One region of the Rhodococcus sp. Eu-32 genome, then DNA from elsewhere that is predicted to be linked to it. Evidence: predicted binding sites of a transcription regulator. Region 1 holds the regulator's gene; each other region holds the start of a gene.
The links. Region 1 encodes LexA, which represses DNA repair genes until DNA is damaged. Its sites were predicted from a motif close to CGAACANNTGTTCG; they were not measured.

Region 2: the regulator LexA is predicted to act here: its motif matches at 3,300-3,313, upstream of DK926_RS23670 (DUF222 domain-containing protein).
Region 3: the regulator LexA is predicted to act here: its motif matches at 3,144-3,157, upstream of DK926_RS15780 (HNH endonuclease signature motif containing protein).

The regions. Positions count from the first base shown of each region.
Region 1 is NZ_QGNK01000030.1:15,804-21,241, reverse strand. It holds gene ptsP (phosphoenolpyruvate--protein phosphotransferase) at 1-263, shown strand, start outside; gene DK926_RS24510 (solute carrier family 23 protein) at 287-1,552, shown strand; gene DK926_RS24505 (acyl-CoA dehydrogenase family protein) at 1,691-2,833, shown strand; gene lexA (transcriptional repressor LexA) at 3,000-3,791, opposite strand; gene DK926_RS24495 (hypothetical protein) at 4,075-4,407, shown strand; gene nrdR (transcriptional regulator NrdR) at 4,583-5,047, shown strand; gene hrpA (ATP-dependent RNA helicase HrpA) at 5,037-5,438, opposite strand, start outside.
Region 2 is NZ_QGNK01000027.1:8-5,445, reverse strand. It holds partial or broken gene DK926_RS23685 (ABC transporter ATP-binding protein) at 1-1,178, opposite strand, end outside; gene DK926_RS23680 (putative protein N(5)-glutamine methyltransferase) at 1,236-2,021, opposite strand; gene DK926_RS23675 (TDT family transporter) at 2,018-3,091, opposite strand; gene DK926_RS23670 (DUF222 domain-containing protein) at 3,329-5,062, shown strand; partial or broken gene DK926_RS23665 (IS3 family transposase) at 5,081-5,438, shown strand, end outside.
Region 3 is NZ_QGNK01000012.1:65,186-70,623, forward strand. It holds gene DK926_RS15760 (hypothetical protein) at 1-339, shown strand, start outside; gene DK926_RS15765 (ferritin-like domain-containing protein) at 336-776, shown strand; gene DK926_RS15770 (DHA2 family efflux MFS transporter permease subunit) at 691-2,184, opposite strand; gene DK926_RS15775 (TetR/AcrR family transcriptional regulator) at 2,272-2,898, shown strand; gene DK926_RS15780 (HNH endonuclease signature motif containing protein) at 3,182-5,119, shown strand; gene DK926_RS15785 (acyl-CoA dehydrogenase family protein) at 5,174-5,438, opposite strand, start outside.

The DNA.
Region 1 (5,438 bases):
TCGTCTCGCACACCGCCAAGGCAGGTGCCGCCGCAGGCAAGCCGGTCGGTGTGTGCGGCGAGGCAGCGGCCGATCCGTTGCTCGCGTGTGTGCTCGTGGGTCTGGGCATCACGTCGCTGTCGGCTGCGTCGGCCGCCGTCGCCCACGTCGGAGCGAAGCTGTCGACCGTCACGTTCGACAAGTGCGTCGAAGCAGCCGACGCCGCTCTGCGCGCGGACAGCGCTTCCGCCGCACGCGCGGCGGTTGCTGCAATCCTGAACTGAATGCCCTCTAGGATTCAGTCCTTGTGAGTCGAAACTTCGGATGGACCCTGCACGGCAACGGAAAGACTGTCGCTGCAGGCGCGGTGGTGGCCCCGGACGAACGTCTGTCGTGGCCGCGCACGATCGGTATCGGAATGCAGCACGTCATCGCCATGTTCGGTGCGACGCTGTTGGTTCCGACGGTCACCGGATTCCCGGTGACCACCACCTTGCTCTTCTCCGGAATCGGCACCGCGCTCTTCCTGGTGATCACACGCGGACGCATTCCGAGCTACCTCGGATCGTCGTTCGCGTTCATCGCCCCGCTCAGTGCTGCGCAGGCAGACGGGCCGGCAGCGCAACTCGGCGCCGTCATGTCCGTCGGAATCGTCCTGGCCGCAATCGGTTTCGTCGTCAGGTTCGCGGGCGGACGGGTGATCGAAGCCGTCATGCCGCCGGTCGTCACCGGAGCCGTCGTCGTCTTGATCGGGCTCAACCTGGCTCCGGCCGCGACGTCGTCGTTCGAGGCGCAGCCGCTCGTCGCGGCGGTGACGTTGATCGCGATTCTGCTCGTCACCGTCGTCGGTCCAGGACTTCTCGGTCGGCTCGGCATTCTGGTCGGCGTCGTGATCGGATGGGTCTTCGCGGCCGTTCTCGGCGAGATCGACCAGACCAGGCTCGACGCGATGCGCGACGCGGCCTGGATCGGCGTGCCCGAGTTCCGCGGGCCGACGTTCGAGCTGTCCGTCGTACTCATCGCCCTGCCGGTCGTGATCGTGTTGATCGCGGAGAACGTCGGACACGTCAAGGCCGTGTCGGCCATGACGGGGAAGTCGCTCGACGACCTGGCCGGTGACGCGTTGATCGCCGACGGCCTGGCCACCACCCTGGCCGGCGCGGCAGGTGGGTCGGGGACGACGACGTACGCGGAGAACATCGGCGTCATGGCCGCCACCCGTGTCTACTCGACGGCCGCGTACTGGGTCGCCGCCGCGACCGCCGTGATTCTCGCGTTCTCGCCGAAGTTCGGGGCTCTCGTCTTCACCGTTCCTTCCGGGGTCATCGGCGGTGCGACGCTCGTGCTGTACGGCCTGATCGGTCTCCTCGGTGTACGCATCTGGTTCGACAACAAGGTCGACTTCACCGACCCGGTCAACCTGATGGTCGTGGCCGCGGCGCTCGTCGCAGGCATCGGGGACCTGACGCTGACGGTCGGCTCGGTCGAACTCGGCGGCATTGCATGGGGCTCGGTGGGCATCCTCGTCGGCTATCCGATCGTGCGCAGCCTGGCTCGGGCGCGACAGAACTGACGTACCGCGCGTTCGGTCACCGATGACGCACGAAACGGTCATCGACTGCGAACTCGGTTCGGTCGTAGTGTTCGAACTACGCCAACCGTCGGCGGCGAGGTTCCATGCCGTCCGGCAGTACCGATGAGGAGTGATGAAGTGGAACGCACCCTGTTCGATCCGGAGCACGATCTCTTCCGCGAGTCGTACCGCAAGTTCCTCGAACAACACGTCGCTCCGAATCACGCGACGTGGGAAGAGCAGAACATCGTCGACCGTGACGTGTGGGTCGAAGCCGGAAAGCAAGGCTTTCTCGGTATGGCCGTGCCCGAGGAGTACGGCGGCGGGGGAGTCGAGGACTTCCGGTACAACTCCATCGTCACCGAGGAGACGACCAGGGGTGGCTACAGCGGCATCGGCTTCACACTGCACAACGACGTCGTCGCGCCGTACCTGATCAAGCTCACCAACGAGGAGCAAAAGAAGCGGTGGCTGCCCGGATTCTGTTCGGGCGAACTGATTTCCGCGATCGCGATGACCGAGCCCGGCACCGGCAGCGACCTGCAGGGCATCAAGACCAAAGCCGTTCGTGACGGTGACGAGTGGGTGCTGAACGGGTCGAAGACGTTCATCACCAACGGAATCAACGCCGACATCGTCATCGTCGTCGCGTGCACCGATCCGGACAAGGGCGCGCAGGGCTTCAGCCTGCTCGTCGTCGAACGGGACATGCCCGGCTTCGAACGCGGCCGCAATCTCGACAAGATCGGCATGAAGGCGCAGGACACCGCCGAACTCAGCTTCACCGACGTTCGAGTGCCTGCTGCGAACCTGCTCGGCGAAGAAGGCATGGGCTTCATCTACCTCATGCAGAACCTCCCGCAGGAGCGACTGTCCATCGCCGTCGTCGCTGCCGCCGCCATGGAGTCCGCGCTCGACATGACAATTCAGTACTGCCGCGACCGCAAGGCGTTCGGCAAGTCGATCGGCAAGTTCCAGAACACCCGCTTCGTACTGGCCGAACTGGCCACCGAGACCACGGCGACCCGCATCATGGTCGACAAGTTCATCGAACTGCTCAACGCCGGAACGCTGACGGTGCAGGAAGCTGCGATGGCCAAGTGGTGGACGACCGAGAACCAGGTCAAGCTGATCGATCGGTGCCTGCAGCTGCACGGCGGCTACGGCTACATGAAGGAATACCCGATCGCCAAGGCGTACATGGACTCACGCGTCCAGACGATCTACGGCGGCACCACCGAGATCATGAAGGAGATCATCGGGCGCGGGCTGGACCTGTAGTTCCGCCTTCCCGTCCTTTCTCTTTCCCGGCCGAGGGTGACATTCGGTCACTCCGAGTGACCGGAAGGCCACATTCGCTCCGGCCGGGATGCGGCCCGGACGACAGCACGAAGCCCGCGCTCACCGAGTACGACCTCGGTGGACGCGGGCTTCGTCGTTCGTGGAATCAGAGCTTGCGCATCACGGTGACGACCTTGCCCAGGATTGCGGCGTCGTTGCCCGGAATGGGTTCGAACAATGGGTTGTGCGGCATGAGCCAGATATCGCCCTTCGACCGCTTGAACGTCTTCACGGTGGCCTCGCCGTCGATCATCGCCGCGACGATGTCGCCGTTGTCGGCCACGCTCTGCTGCCGTACGACCACCCAGTCGCCGTCGCAGATCGCGGCGTCGATCATCGACTCGCCGACGACCTTGAGAAGGAACAACGACCCCTGGCCGACGAGTTCGCGGGGCAGCGGAAAGACGTCCTCGACGGCTTCCTCGGCGAGAATCGGGCCACCGGCGGCGATACGTCCGAGGACGGGCACGAACGTGGGTGTCGGCAGCTGATCCTCGGCGGCAGCCGAACCGTCGGCGACGGCGGCTGCGTGATCGGCCTGCACCTCGTCGAGTCCGCGAACATCCACCGCACGGGGACGGTTCGCGTCACGGCGCAGGAATCCCTTGCGTTCGAGCGTCCGCAGCTGATGGGCGACCGACGACGTCGACGTCAGACCGACCGCGTCACCGATCTCACGGATGCTCGGCGGGTACCCGCGCTCGGTGACCGATGCGCGAATGACCTCGAGTACCTTGCGCTGACGCTCCGTGAGCCCCGCGTTGATGTCGGTGCCTTCTCCTTCGAAGGCCTTCGCCGTCGGCACGGCGGCAGGCTTGCCCGCCGAACTCTTGCCGGCAGACCTGGATCCGGCGGACTTCGGTGCCGGTGTAGACCCTGACGAGGTCTCGTCCTTCATACGTGCATCCTCCTGCCGTCTCGGCGTGCGTTGCCGATGCTGGTGTGGCTGTCGCCTGTGGTTCTGTGACGCCATTTCGAGTGGTGCCGGTGTGACGTGTGGTTTCTGACACGAATCTAGCCCGTCGACGCTGTTCGATCAAACATCTGTTCGATCCGTGTCGCATTTTCTACTGACTTTGTCGGACCCGCGTGATAGAACTTCGAACAAGCGTTCATCGAACGCCTGATCGAATGGAACGAAGGCAAGTGTTCGATCATCGTCGACAGCAGTGGAGATCTCGATGAGCATCACGGTTTCAGACCCTCGGGTGGTCCGCCCGGTCGCGCGTCCCTCCCGTCGACGCGCAACGCCCGCGCGACGTCGCTACGTGCACTCGGCCCCGTCGGCACATCAGCCGTCGTCGATGGGTGCGTACGCGGACTCGTGCGTCGAAGAACGCCGTTCCGATCAGTCGATCTCGTGGCAGGCCACCGTGGCAGGCGTCGTGGGTACCGCAGTGGTGATCCTCGCGCTGGTCGGGCTCGCCAACCTCCGCGCGGGGCAGCTCGAACCGGCGTCGCAGCCGCCCAGTCAATCGGTGGAGCACGTCGTACCGTCGGCCACGGGAGAATGATCTCGTCATGTCGCCGGTGGTCGGCTTTCCGTCCCAGACGGGTGATCGAGTTCAGCACGTAGCGCTCCGAGTATTCTCGGAGCCTGCACCTCCCGTGCGTCCTAGGTGTTTCACGGGTCCTCCGCGTTCGACCGGTGATGGCGGGGAGTGCATCGGCTACGACGGAGGCTCCGACATGCATTGCCCGTTCTGCAGGCACCCTGATTCGCGCGTGGTGGATTCCCGCGAGGCGGACGAAGGCCAGGCGATTCGTCGGCGTCGGTCGTGCCCGGAATGCGGTCGTCGGTTCACCACCGTCGAAACAGCGGTCCTCGCGGTCGTGAAGCGCAGCGGCGTCACCGAGCCGTTCAGCCGCGAGAAGGTCGTCAAAGGTGTGCGGCGCGCGTGCCAGGGCCGGGATGTCGACAACGACGCGTTGAACCTCCTGGCTCAGCAGGTGGAGGACGCGGTTCGTGCGTCCGGATCCGCCGAAATTCCCAGCCACGAGGTCGGATTGGCCATTCTCGGCCCACTCCGCGATCTCGACGAAGTAGCCTACTTGCGCTTCGCGTCCGTGTACCGATCCTTCAGCTCGGCCGAGGATTTCGAGAAGGAGATCCTCGAATTGCGCGCGCATCGCGAGGCCGGCGTCAGCGACTGACTGCGTCCATCGCCTTCATGATTCGTTTCTCGGACACCGGATAGGCAGTTCGAATCCCCTGCGCGAACAGGCCGATGCGAAGTTCCTCGATAGACCAGAACACGTCCTGGACGGCCGAACTCCTCTGTCGTGCCTCGGGTAGCGACTTCAGCAGGCGGTCGTACGCGTCGTAGACGCGATCCAGCACATCCATGCCCGCATCGTCACGAGACGCGCTGCTCGGCAACGACTTCAGGCGAGCGGTTGCGCCCTGCAGGTAGCGAGGAATGTCCGCGAGACGAGCGGACCCGAACTCGAAGACGAAGCCGTCGAACACCAGACCGTCGAGTTGCTCACGGACGTCGTCGGCGGCATCGCCCTTCTTCGTGTCCAGGATCGATCGAAGTTCCAT
Region 2 (5,438 bases), on a different contig from region 1:
TCGCCACGCGTGTCCAACGCCGCCACTTCTTCCAACGACGCGAGCGACACCTTGTCCGCCGACGGGTACGCGAATCGCACGTCCTTCAACTCGACCGACACCGGCGCGTCGGGCAACGCGACAGCGCCCGGCTTGTCCTGGATGAGGGGCACGAGATCGAGAACCTCGAAGACGCGCTCGAAGCTGACCAGGGCGCTCATGACCTCGACGCGTGCGCTCGCCAGTTCCGTGAGCGGTGAGTACAGACGAGTGAGCAGAAGCGACAGCGACACAACGGATCCCGGGTCGAGCTGGCCGCGCAGAGCGTAGAAGCCGCCGAGCCCGTAGACGACGGCCAGAGCCAGTGCCGAGACCAACGTCAACGCGGTGACGAACACCGTCTGGACCATCGCACTGCGCACACCGATGTCGCGGACCCGGGATGCCCGGACGGCGAACTCGCGAGACTCGAATTCGGGCTGCCCGAACAGCTTCACCAGCGTCGCGCCGGGCGCCGAGAAGCGCTCGGTCATCTGCGTGCTCATGGCCGAGTCGTGCGCGGCTGCCTCGCGCTGCAAGCGTGCGAGTCGACGACCCATTCGACTCGCCGGGATCACGAAGACCGGCAACAGCAGGAGCGCGAGAAGTGTTACTTGCCACGAGATTCCGATCATGACGACCAGCGTCAGGGCCAGCGTCACGAGATTGGAGACGACGCCGGACAACGTGTCGCTGAACGCACGCTGCGCGCCGATGACGTCGTTGTTCAGTCGACTCACGAGTGCGCCCGTGCGAGTGCGTGTGAAGAACGCGATCGGCATGCGCTGCACGTGGTCGAACACGGCGGTGCGCAGGTCCAGGATCAAGCCTTCCCCGATGTTCGACGACAGCCACCGGTTCAACAGACCGAAGCCAGCGTCGACCACCGCGATGAGCGCGATGAGCAGCGCGAGCCGAAGGACGATGTCGAAGGACTCACCGTCGACGATCGCATTGACCACGCGTCCCGCCAGCACCGGCGTCGCGACCGCGAGGACCGCAAGCACGACGCTGAGCAGCACGAAGCCGAGCAGTTTCGTCTTGTGAGGACGGGCGAAGTCCAGGATTCTGCGGGCGGTGTCGGCATTGAAACGGGCCGTACCGGACGACGCATGCATCGTCCGGTACAGCTGATTCCACGCAGTGACTTCCATGCTCATGCCTGAAACCGTAGAACCTCGACATAGGTGGAGGTCAAGGGTTCATGCTCGACCGGTTCACGCAGTCCTGACCTCGCCCACGACAACGGTCCCGTCGAGTTCGTCCGAATGGGCGATGCGTGCGTCGAACCCCGCACCGCGCATGATCTGCACGGTCCCCTTCGCCTGGCCGACGCTGGTCTCGATCAGGAGATGACCGCGGTCGGTGAGCCACTGCCTGGCGTCGTCGGCGATGCGGCGGTGCCAGTCCAGTCCGTCCAATCCGCCGTCGAGCGCGACGCGGGGTTCGTGATCACGCGCTTCGGCCGGCATCGAGGCGATGGCGTCGGTGGGGACGTAGGGCGCATTGGCGACGATGACATCGATGCAGCCTCGAAGGTGTTGCGGCAGAGCAGAATACAGATCGCTCTCGTAGACGTGGCCCGCACCGATGTTGCGGCGAGCGCACCGGACGGCGACGGGGTCGATGTCGGTGGCGTGGAGGTCGAGGTGCCCGAGCTCGTGTTCGAGCGCCGCCCCGACTGCCCCGGATCCGCAACACATGTCGACGACGGTCGTCGGCCGGAGCGCGAGTGCCTCCTCGACGAGGAGTTCCGTGCGACGTCGGGGCACGAAGACGCCGGGTTCGACGACGATACGGAGTCCACGAAATTCTGCCCACCCGAGGATCTGCTCCAAGGGGGTGCCCGCCACGCGTCGGGACACCATCTCGAGGAGCCGATCACCGGTGAACGCCTGGAGGAGAAGTGCGGCCTCGTCCTCGGCGTACACGCATCCGGCGGCGCGGAGGGTGCGGGTGATGGCCTGGTGGGAGTCGATGCTCGACTGTATCCCAGTGCTCACGCCGGTAGGAATATCCGGCCACTGACCGTACCGCGCACGGTGCCCCAGGCAACGATTGCCCATGCCGCGACGAGCAGTGCATAGAGGCCGATTGCGACGATGTTCAGTGCGCCGAACGTGACCCCGAGCGCGGTTGCGCCGGTGACGCAGGTGCCGACGGGGAACGTGAAGCTCCACCAGGTCATGGAGAACCGGAGGCCGCTGCGGGCAGCTGTGACGGTCAGACAGGTTGCAACGGCGAACATGACGATGCCGAACACGCCTGCGCATATCCCGTAGGCGATGCCGATGTCGTGGAGCCAGTCGCTGCCCGCATCGGCGGCCAAGAGATTGGCTGCGGTGACCGACTGGCCGACGAGGCCCAGCGTGATCCAGATCGTCGGAATCGCCTGCACGGGAGGCGTTCTCCTATGCACGAGCTCACCGCAGACCGTGACCATGATCCGCGCACCGAGGATCAGGCTGAGCGCGAACAGGACATAGCACAGGGCGAGGAATTCAGTCCTGACCGTGCCGCTCGGGATGTGTTGCGCCAGAATTGCTCCCCCGGTCGCCGACACCATCGGAGGCACGACGGGCATCAGCAACGCGGGCAGACGGTGCCCCCACACGCGAACCGGAATCCACAGCACGGTCGCGATTCCTGCGAGAGTTCCTATGGTCCACAGCGTTCCGGCGATCCAGAGAGCCGCAGTGATGCCGAGTAGATCCTTGCCGAGAAGGATTGTTCCGCTGCCGACGGTCAACAGCGCCATCGGGATTGCGCCGTAGAAAAGGCCGATGACCGGATGCGCGACGTAACCGCGAGCGTTGTCGACATGCAGGATCCAGTGCGCGGTGAAGGCAATTGTCAGCGCGACGAGGGCGGTTGCCGCGACTCCCCAGACCACGGTGGCGAAAGAATGCAGAATCGGAGAGTGCAGGGGAAGCGTGGCCGCGGCGTTCGCGACGATGCCGGTTCCCATGATGGACGCGAACCAGTTCGGGGTGAGGTGTTCCAGCACGCGGCCAGGACGGTCGAGGTCGCGGAACAATCCCAGGGGCGCGTCGGCGAGAACGGCTGCGGTCATGGTTCCACCGTCGTCGGCGAGGGGCATTCTCGGTAGAGGTGCCGCTGTTGTGTAGCCACAACCGGTTCTTGTGGCCGGCCCTCCCCGTGCGCGCGAATGTATAGCCCGCTATACATTCGCACGCACGACCGATACTCGACCTCGCGGTGGTAACCGGTTGGGGCGCGGGTGAATTGGGAGAATTGGGTTGCGCTGAACCTGTTGTGTTCGAACATGCGTTCGAGTATCATGGTGGGCATGGACATGCCGGGGGGCTTCGAACAGATCAGACGCGACGCCGACGCGTCCGCATCCGACATGCTGACCACCCTCACCGACCTGCGCCGCCAGGAGAACATTGCCGCTGCCGCGACCGTGCACCGAGTGCACGACCTCCTCGACCTACGGATCTCCACCAAAGCCGCGATCTACGACTACGGCCTCGAACACGACACTCCCACCGGACCACAGCAATACGGCGTCGCCGAACCCGACATCTACAAAGCCCGCCTCGCCGCCGAAACCGAAGCGTCCGTAGCATTCTCACTCTCCCGCCAGATCACCCGCGACATGATCACCACCGGCGAAGAACTCGCGCAGCGACTCCCCGCCATCGACGCCGCCTTCACCGCAGGAGATCTTGACTACCCCCGCGTCCGCACCATCGCCCTCACCCTCTCCCGCGCCGGCGACGACACCGTCGCCGCCCTCGAACCCGACATCCTCGCCGCCGCCCACCGCTGCACCCCACGATCACTCCGCGACAACATCTGGCGACACTGGTTCGACCACAACCCCCACGAAGCCACCGCCGCACGCGCCCGAGCCGACGCAGACGAACGCTCGGTCAACATCCGCCGCAACACCGACGGCACCGCATCACTGTTCGCCCGAATCACCGCCGTCGAAGCCTCCGAAATCGACGCCATCCTCGACCAATTCGCCGCCACCGTCTGCGACCGCGATCCCCGCACCAAACGGCAACTCCGCGCCGACGCCCTGGTCGCGCTCATGCACCAAGAAGACGCCCTCGCCTGCACCTGCCGCACCGACGAATGCCCCGCAGCAGCCACCGCCGACCGCACCCCAGCCCGGCCAAAACCACTCATCCAGGTCATCGTCGACCTCGAAACCCTGCTACGCCTCACCGACACCCCCGCCACCCTCTCCGACGGCACCGTCCTCGACGCCGACACCGCACGCCTACTCGCCACCGACGCACACTGGCAAGCCTTCCTCACCGAGGCTCTCGAACTCGCACGCGCCCACCACAACTCTGCCAACGACAGCGATGAAAGACCGACGGCTGCAACACAACCGGAGCCCACCGGGCAGGCATCCGAGGTACACGAGCCCGAAAACGAGAAGCCTGTCGACGACGACAGAACACCGGACGACGACGCAGCAGAGAACCGCGACACAGTAGAGAACACCACCGGCGATATCGACAGGCCGAACGACGATGACCCGAACACCGACGGTCCCGCAGACACTGGACACTGCGACGACAGCGACGGTACCGGTGAGACACCCGCAGCCGACGAAACCACAACCACCGGCGGCGAATTCGACATCGATTCGAACACGGCCGATTCGAACGAGATCGATTTGAACCCTGACAGCCCGGAAAACCATGGCGGACAGTGTGATTCAGAAGAACCGAGCAACCCGCCACCACCCGCACCGCGCGGCACCAGTTCACTCGTTCCCCGCGCCCGCCGCATCCTCACCCGCGGACGCACACGACCCGCACCGCCCTTACCGCCGGCCCACCCGACGCCCGGGCCCGGACCCGGACCCCGACAAGGCTCCGGGCGTCCCCGCACGCCCATTCTCGCCGGGCGCGACACCGCCCTGACCGCCACGATCGACGCCTACCTCGCCGCCGCTGCCCTCGACCCGGCCCTCACCCGCGGACCGCACCCCGACGGCCACGGCGGCCACGGCGGCCACACCATGAATCACCCCAGGTTTGATGCCGCTTCCTTCTGAGTCAGGAAGGATGAGCACATGCCTAAGAAGATCGATCCGGAGGTCCGTGCGCGGGCGTTGCGGTTGTTGGAGACCCACGGCGGGGAGTACCCGTCGATGACTGCTGCGGCCGAGGCCATAGCTAAGCAGGTCGGTGTGGGCCAGGAGACGGTGCGCCGCTGGGCGGTGCAAGCCCAGATCGACGCCGGCGACCGGACCGGAACCACCTCGGCCGAGGCCGCCGAGATCAAACGACTCAAGGCCGAGAACAAGCAGTTACGCGAGGACGTCGCGATCTTGAAAGCGGCGACGACTTTCTTCGCGGGGGAACTCGACCCCCGCAATCGATGATCATAGCGTTCATAGATTCGTTGCGCGCCAATGGTTTTGCGGTCGA
Region 3 (5,438 bases), on a different contig from region 1:
CGCCGCGACGCGGCGGCCGCGGGTGCCGCAATCGCGACGCTGCCCGATCTCGCAGGCCCGCTCGGGGTCGTGCAGTCCGAACGGGAAGCCCATGCGTCGGCGATTTCCGCGGAGATCGACCGCGTCGCGGGGACCGACCCGAACGAGACCACGACCGCGAGTCCGACGACCACCCAGGCACCAACTCCCCCACCGACACTGGACGAGTTGAAGAGCCTGCTGAGCGAATCCCAGCGTGCCGCAGCCGGTTCCGCGCGCGAAGAGTCCGGCTACCGCGCAGGCCTTCTCGGATCCGTCAGCGCGGCATGCGCCGTCGAGGTGTCGGTGGTGCTCGCATGAACGAGCTCGGAGAAGAACAGCAGGCTCTCGTCGACGCGCTGAACGCCGAGTACGCGGCAGTATTCGCCTACGGCGTCGTCGGCGCCTTCTCGAATCCGACGCGTGCGGACCTCGTCGCGACGAACGCCGCGGCGCATCGAGCCCGACGCGACGCGACGATCGATGCATTGAAAGCTGCGAGCGTGACTGCGCCGCTTCCCAGTCCGGCCTACTCGATTCCGTTCGCCGTGACCGACCCTGTCTCAGCAGCACAACTCGCAGCCCAAGCCGAGGTCGACACGTCGATCGCGTGGCGGTCGGTGATCGAACGCAGCAATTCCGGTCCCACACGGGAGACCGGAATCGCTGCACTCACGGAAGCGGCACTGCGACTGGCGAATTGGCGCGAGATCCTGGGAGTGTCTCCGTCGTCGGTTCCGTTCCCCGGTCAACCCTGACCGACTCGGCACCGGTTCTTCCCGGCATGAACAGCGCGGCGACGATTCCGAGCGCGACCGCTCCGGCGCCGACGAGAAGCGCGGGAGCGAGCGCGTCGGTGTAGCCGGTGGGCGTCAGGGCACCGCCTGCCCCGAGGAACACGGCGGTCAGTACCGCGATGCCGAGCGCGACGCCGATCTCGCGGATCGTCGAGTTGGTGCTGCTCGCAGTGGCATGGTCGACCTCGGCCATGTCGGCCAGGACGGCGGTGGCCGAGGGCGCGAAGGTCAACCCCATACCTATGCCTGCCATCGCCAGCGCGGGCACCATGCTCGCGTAGGACGTTCCCGGCTCGAGAATCGCGGCCATCCACACCAGAGATCCGGCTTGGAGCGTCAGGCCCGCGACGAGCAAGGCTCGCAGACCGAGCCTCGGCGCGAGAAGCCCGGCCAGCGGCGCGACGACCATCGGTGCCGCTGTCCACGGCAGCGTCCGCAGACCAGCCTGGAACGGGCTGTAGCCCATGACGATCTGCAGATACTGCGACAGCAGGAACACCGCACCGAACATGCCGAGAGTGAACGTCACTCCGATCACGTTCGCGAGCGCGAAGCTGCGCGAGCGGAACAGACGCAACGGCACCACAGGGGACGATGCGCGTCGTTGCCTCGCCACGAAGACGATCATCGCGACGGCGGATCCGGCGAACGTCAGAAGCACCGAGGTCGAGGCCCATCCGTCGTCGTTTCCGTGCACGACAGCCCAGACGAGCAGGAACACGCTCACCCCAGCCGACAGAACTCCGGTGTAGTCGAGCGGCTGTCTGCGCCCGAACGATTCCTTCAACGCGACGAGCGCGAGCGGAACCGCGATCAAGGCGACGGGGACGTTGATCCAGAAAATGCCCTCCCATGCGACGCCGTCGACAACGGCACCACCGACGACGGGACCGAGCGCGACACCGAGCCCGGAGACGCCACCCCAGATTCCGATGGCGAGCGGACGCTTGGCCGCGGGCACGACCGACGCGAGCAGCGTGAGCGACAACGGCATGATCGCTGCCGCGCCCGCACCCTGCACCGCACGAGCCGCGATCAGCATCGCCGGCGTCGTGGCGAGGGCCGACGCGATCGACGCGAGCGTGAAGACGGCGATTCCGCCGAGGAAGACGCGTCGTCGACCCCACCTGTCTCCGAGCGTCGCCGCGACGAGCATCAACGTCGCGAAGCTCAGGGTGTACGCGTTCATGAACCACTGCAGTTCCGCGACGGATGCGGAGAGGTCGGCCTGAATCACCGGAAGTGCACTGGTCATCACCAGATTGTCGAGTGTTGCCATGAACATCGGGAGCGACGCGGCCACGATTCCGACCCAGATCGGAATGGTGCGCTCGCTCGGTGGTGGAACTGGCGGGGATGTCGTGGTCATCGGAGTCACCTTCGCTGTCACGGGAGTTGTAAGCATCGAATGATTACTTGTGCAGTGACGCTAGTAATCGACTGATAATCTGTCAACATGGCAGCGCCGACGAAGACCACACGCATGGATGCATCGGACCGACGCGAGCTCGTGCTCGACGCCGCGATGCGCGCGTTCGCGAGGGGCGGGTTCGCCGGCACCAGCACCGACGCCGTCGCCAAGGAAGCAGGTGTGTCGCAGCCCTACGTCGTACGCATGTTCGGGACCAAGGGCGAACTGTTCCGCCTGGTGTTCCAACGCGCCATCGACGGCATCATGGCCGCGTTCGAGAAAGTCCTGAGCGGCGACGAGCCGTACCCCGACGACGACGTGTGGGCAGCACTCGGTGCCGCCTACACCCAACTCGTCGCAGACCGCGATCTGCTGCTCGTCATGATGCACGGCTTCACCGCCGGAAGCACCCCGGACATCGGAGCTCAGGGCCGCGCCGGGATGGGTGCAATCTTCACCCAGATTCGCGAGGGCACCGGATGCACACCCGACGAGGCACGGGACTTCATCGCCCACGGCATGTTGCTCAACTGCCTACTCGCGATGCAAGCACCCGAACACACCGACGACCATGCACTGAGCGAACTCGCGTCATGCTCCTTCGGGCCGACCCTGGAACAGCTTCGGAGCTCTGTGCGAGTGGATAATTCGGGGCCGCAGGCTGCGCACTGACGCTCATCGAGCCGCGGTATATCAGCGGTTCACTACAATCTAGTTCACGAAGTCGGGAGACACAGTTGTCCGCTATCCCCCGAGGCGGCGCTCGCTTACCGAGCGCGCCCCACTCACAGGACGAGCACGATGGACGCTGCTCGCCGATTCGCGGTTCTTGTCGGTGGCATGTGATAGTGCTGTTCGATCGTAATGCACTGCGAGACAACCAGTTTCCTTGACAATCCGATCTCCGGTGATATAGTCGAACACAAGTTCGAATCGAGTCGGGGGGCTTGAATCCATGCCGTTCACGGAGCGCAGCGCGTTCGCGAAATACATCGGACCACAGAAGAAACCGGTCATCGACACCGACCTGTTGGGTGAACTGTCGCAGGTCGCGGTCCTGGAAAACCAGGCCTGCGCACGCAAAGTCGCTCTCGCAGCCCACATATGGGATTCCTGCATCCACCAAACCATCCAAGTCGGGGACCTGATCACCGACGCCGGCAACTACGCCGCCTCCGAAACCGCGAAAATCCTCGGCTGCTCGAAAACCGTCGCAGACACCTTCGCCGAAATCGGCATGGACCTACGCCTACGACTGCCCGCGATCAAAACAGCATTCGAATTAGGCGAACTCGACCTCGCCCGCGTCCGCGCGATCTACCGCGTCACCTCCCCGCTGTCCCTGGATGCCGCCACACGGATCGAAGCCGAAGTACTACACGCCGCCAGAAGGCTCTCGCCCGGACCATTGGCCACCGAAATCGCCGCCATCATCCAGCGCACCGCACCCGACGAAGTCGCCGAAACACGAGAAGACCTGAAAAAAATCACCGGAGTGCGCTACCGCGACAAAGACCTGATCGCCACCATCGAAGCAACCCTCGACGCCGCCGACGCCGCCGCCTGCTGGCAATCGATCACCGAAATGGCCGCCACACTATGCCCGCGCGACCCCCGCACCCGCAGCCAACGCCTCGCCGCCGCCTACACCGCATGCATACGACGCGAAACCCATCTCGCCTGCACCTGCGAAGCCGACGAAGACCACCCCTGCACCGCCAACCGAACCCTGCCCGACCGGCGGGTGCCGTTGACGTCGATCACCATCGACCTCGCCACCCTCGCCGCATTGAACGATCTACCCGCCTACCTCGCCGGACACGGGTTGATCGACGCCGCCTACGCCCGCGAACTCGCCGCCAACAGCGACTGGCAAATAGTCATCACCGAAGCCAGAAACATCGCCGACGAACTCCACATCACCCTCGACAACACCACCGACACGGCCGACAACGACGACGAAGCCGCGACCACGGAAGACACCGACACCGGCACCGACACCGTGACCGACACCGAAAGCGCCGAGCAGGAAGGTGATGCCGGGGACGCCGCGACCGAACCCGAGAATAACCCCGCAGCTACCGGCCGTTCGACACCCGTCGATCATCTGACATTCCACCCACTCGGACGCGGGCGACGCCGACGCGGACTACGCCTGCCGAAACCGGCTGTAGGCGCCGCTCGCGCACAGACCGTCCCCGCCGACACCGGCCCCTACCGCGGCTCCTACACGCTCATCGCCGCTCTTGAGAAAGCGATCGCCGCCAATCCCGCAGTCGCGCAAGCGCTCTACCCCGACGGTCACGGAGGATTCATCGAATCACCCGCCGGGGCACTGCAGTACAAGCCCCGCGCACAGCTCGCCGACCTGGTCCGCCACCGCGACCGCACCTGCCGATTCCCCGGCTGCGACGTACCCGCAGCCAGCTGCGAACTCGACCACATCATCCCCTACCTCCACCACGACCCCGCCCGCGGCGGCTGGACGATCCTGACCAACCTGCACTGCCTGTGCCGCTACCACCACTCCCTCAAAACCATGGGCGCCTGGCACACCACCATGCTCGCCGGAGCCATCGAACACTGGACATCGAACTCCGGCAGCACCGCCGTCACCCTCCCCGGAAGCAGCGTCGGCGCAACCGATCTCACCGGCCACACACTCACACCACACATACCCCGCAAACGCAGACCCACATGCAAAGAAGAACCCGCCGAACCGGAATCGACAGCCCCACCGCCCGTCGAGCCCGACAAGACCAACGCGACAGAAAAGACCAGCCAGGCCGAGAAGGCCAGCGAGACAACCACCCACGATCAACCCACCGACCCCTGGAACGTCGACATCACCGGCGAAGAAAGGGTAGACGCCGATGACCCAGCACCGTTCTAGGATCAAGGTAGCCGCAGTTTGTACGTTTTCCCGGGTCGAGAGTCGTCGATAACCTCAGGCTTTCATCTCGTAGGCACCGTCGTAGGCAACGACTTCGTTCCACACCGCGTCGAAACGTGCCTTGTCGGCGACGGGCTTGCGGATCGCACCGAGCGCCCAACGTTGCTGAGCCTCCGTCGACGACGGCTTTCCGTGCAGCGCGACGGCATAGCCGGAGAAGTCGCGAACCTGGAAGTCGAAGATCTGATCCAGCAAGGGCGTCGAAATACGTTCCGCCAGTTCGAGAACGAGATGCCCGTACACGATCAGCGAGAACAAG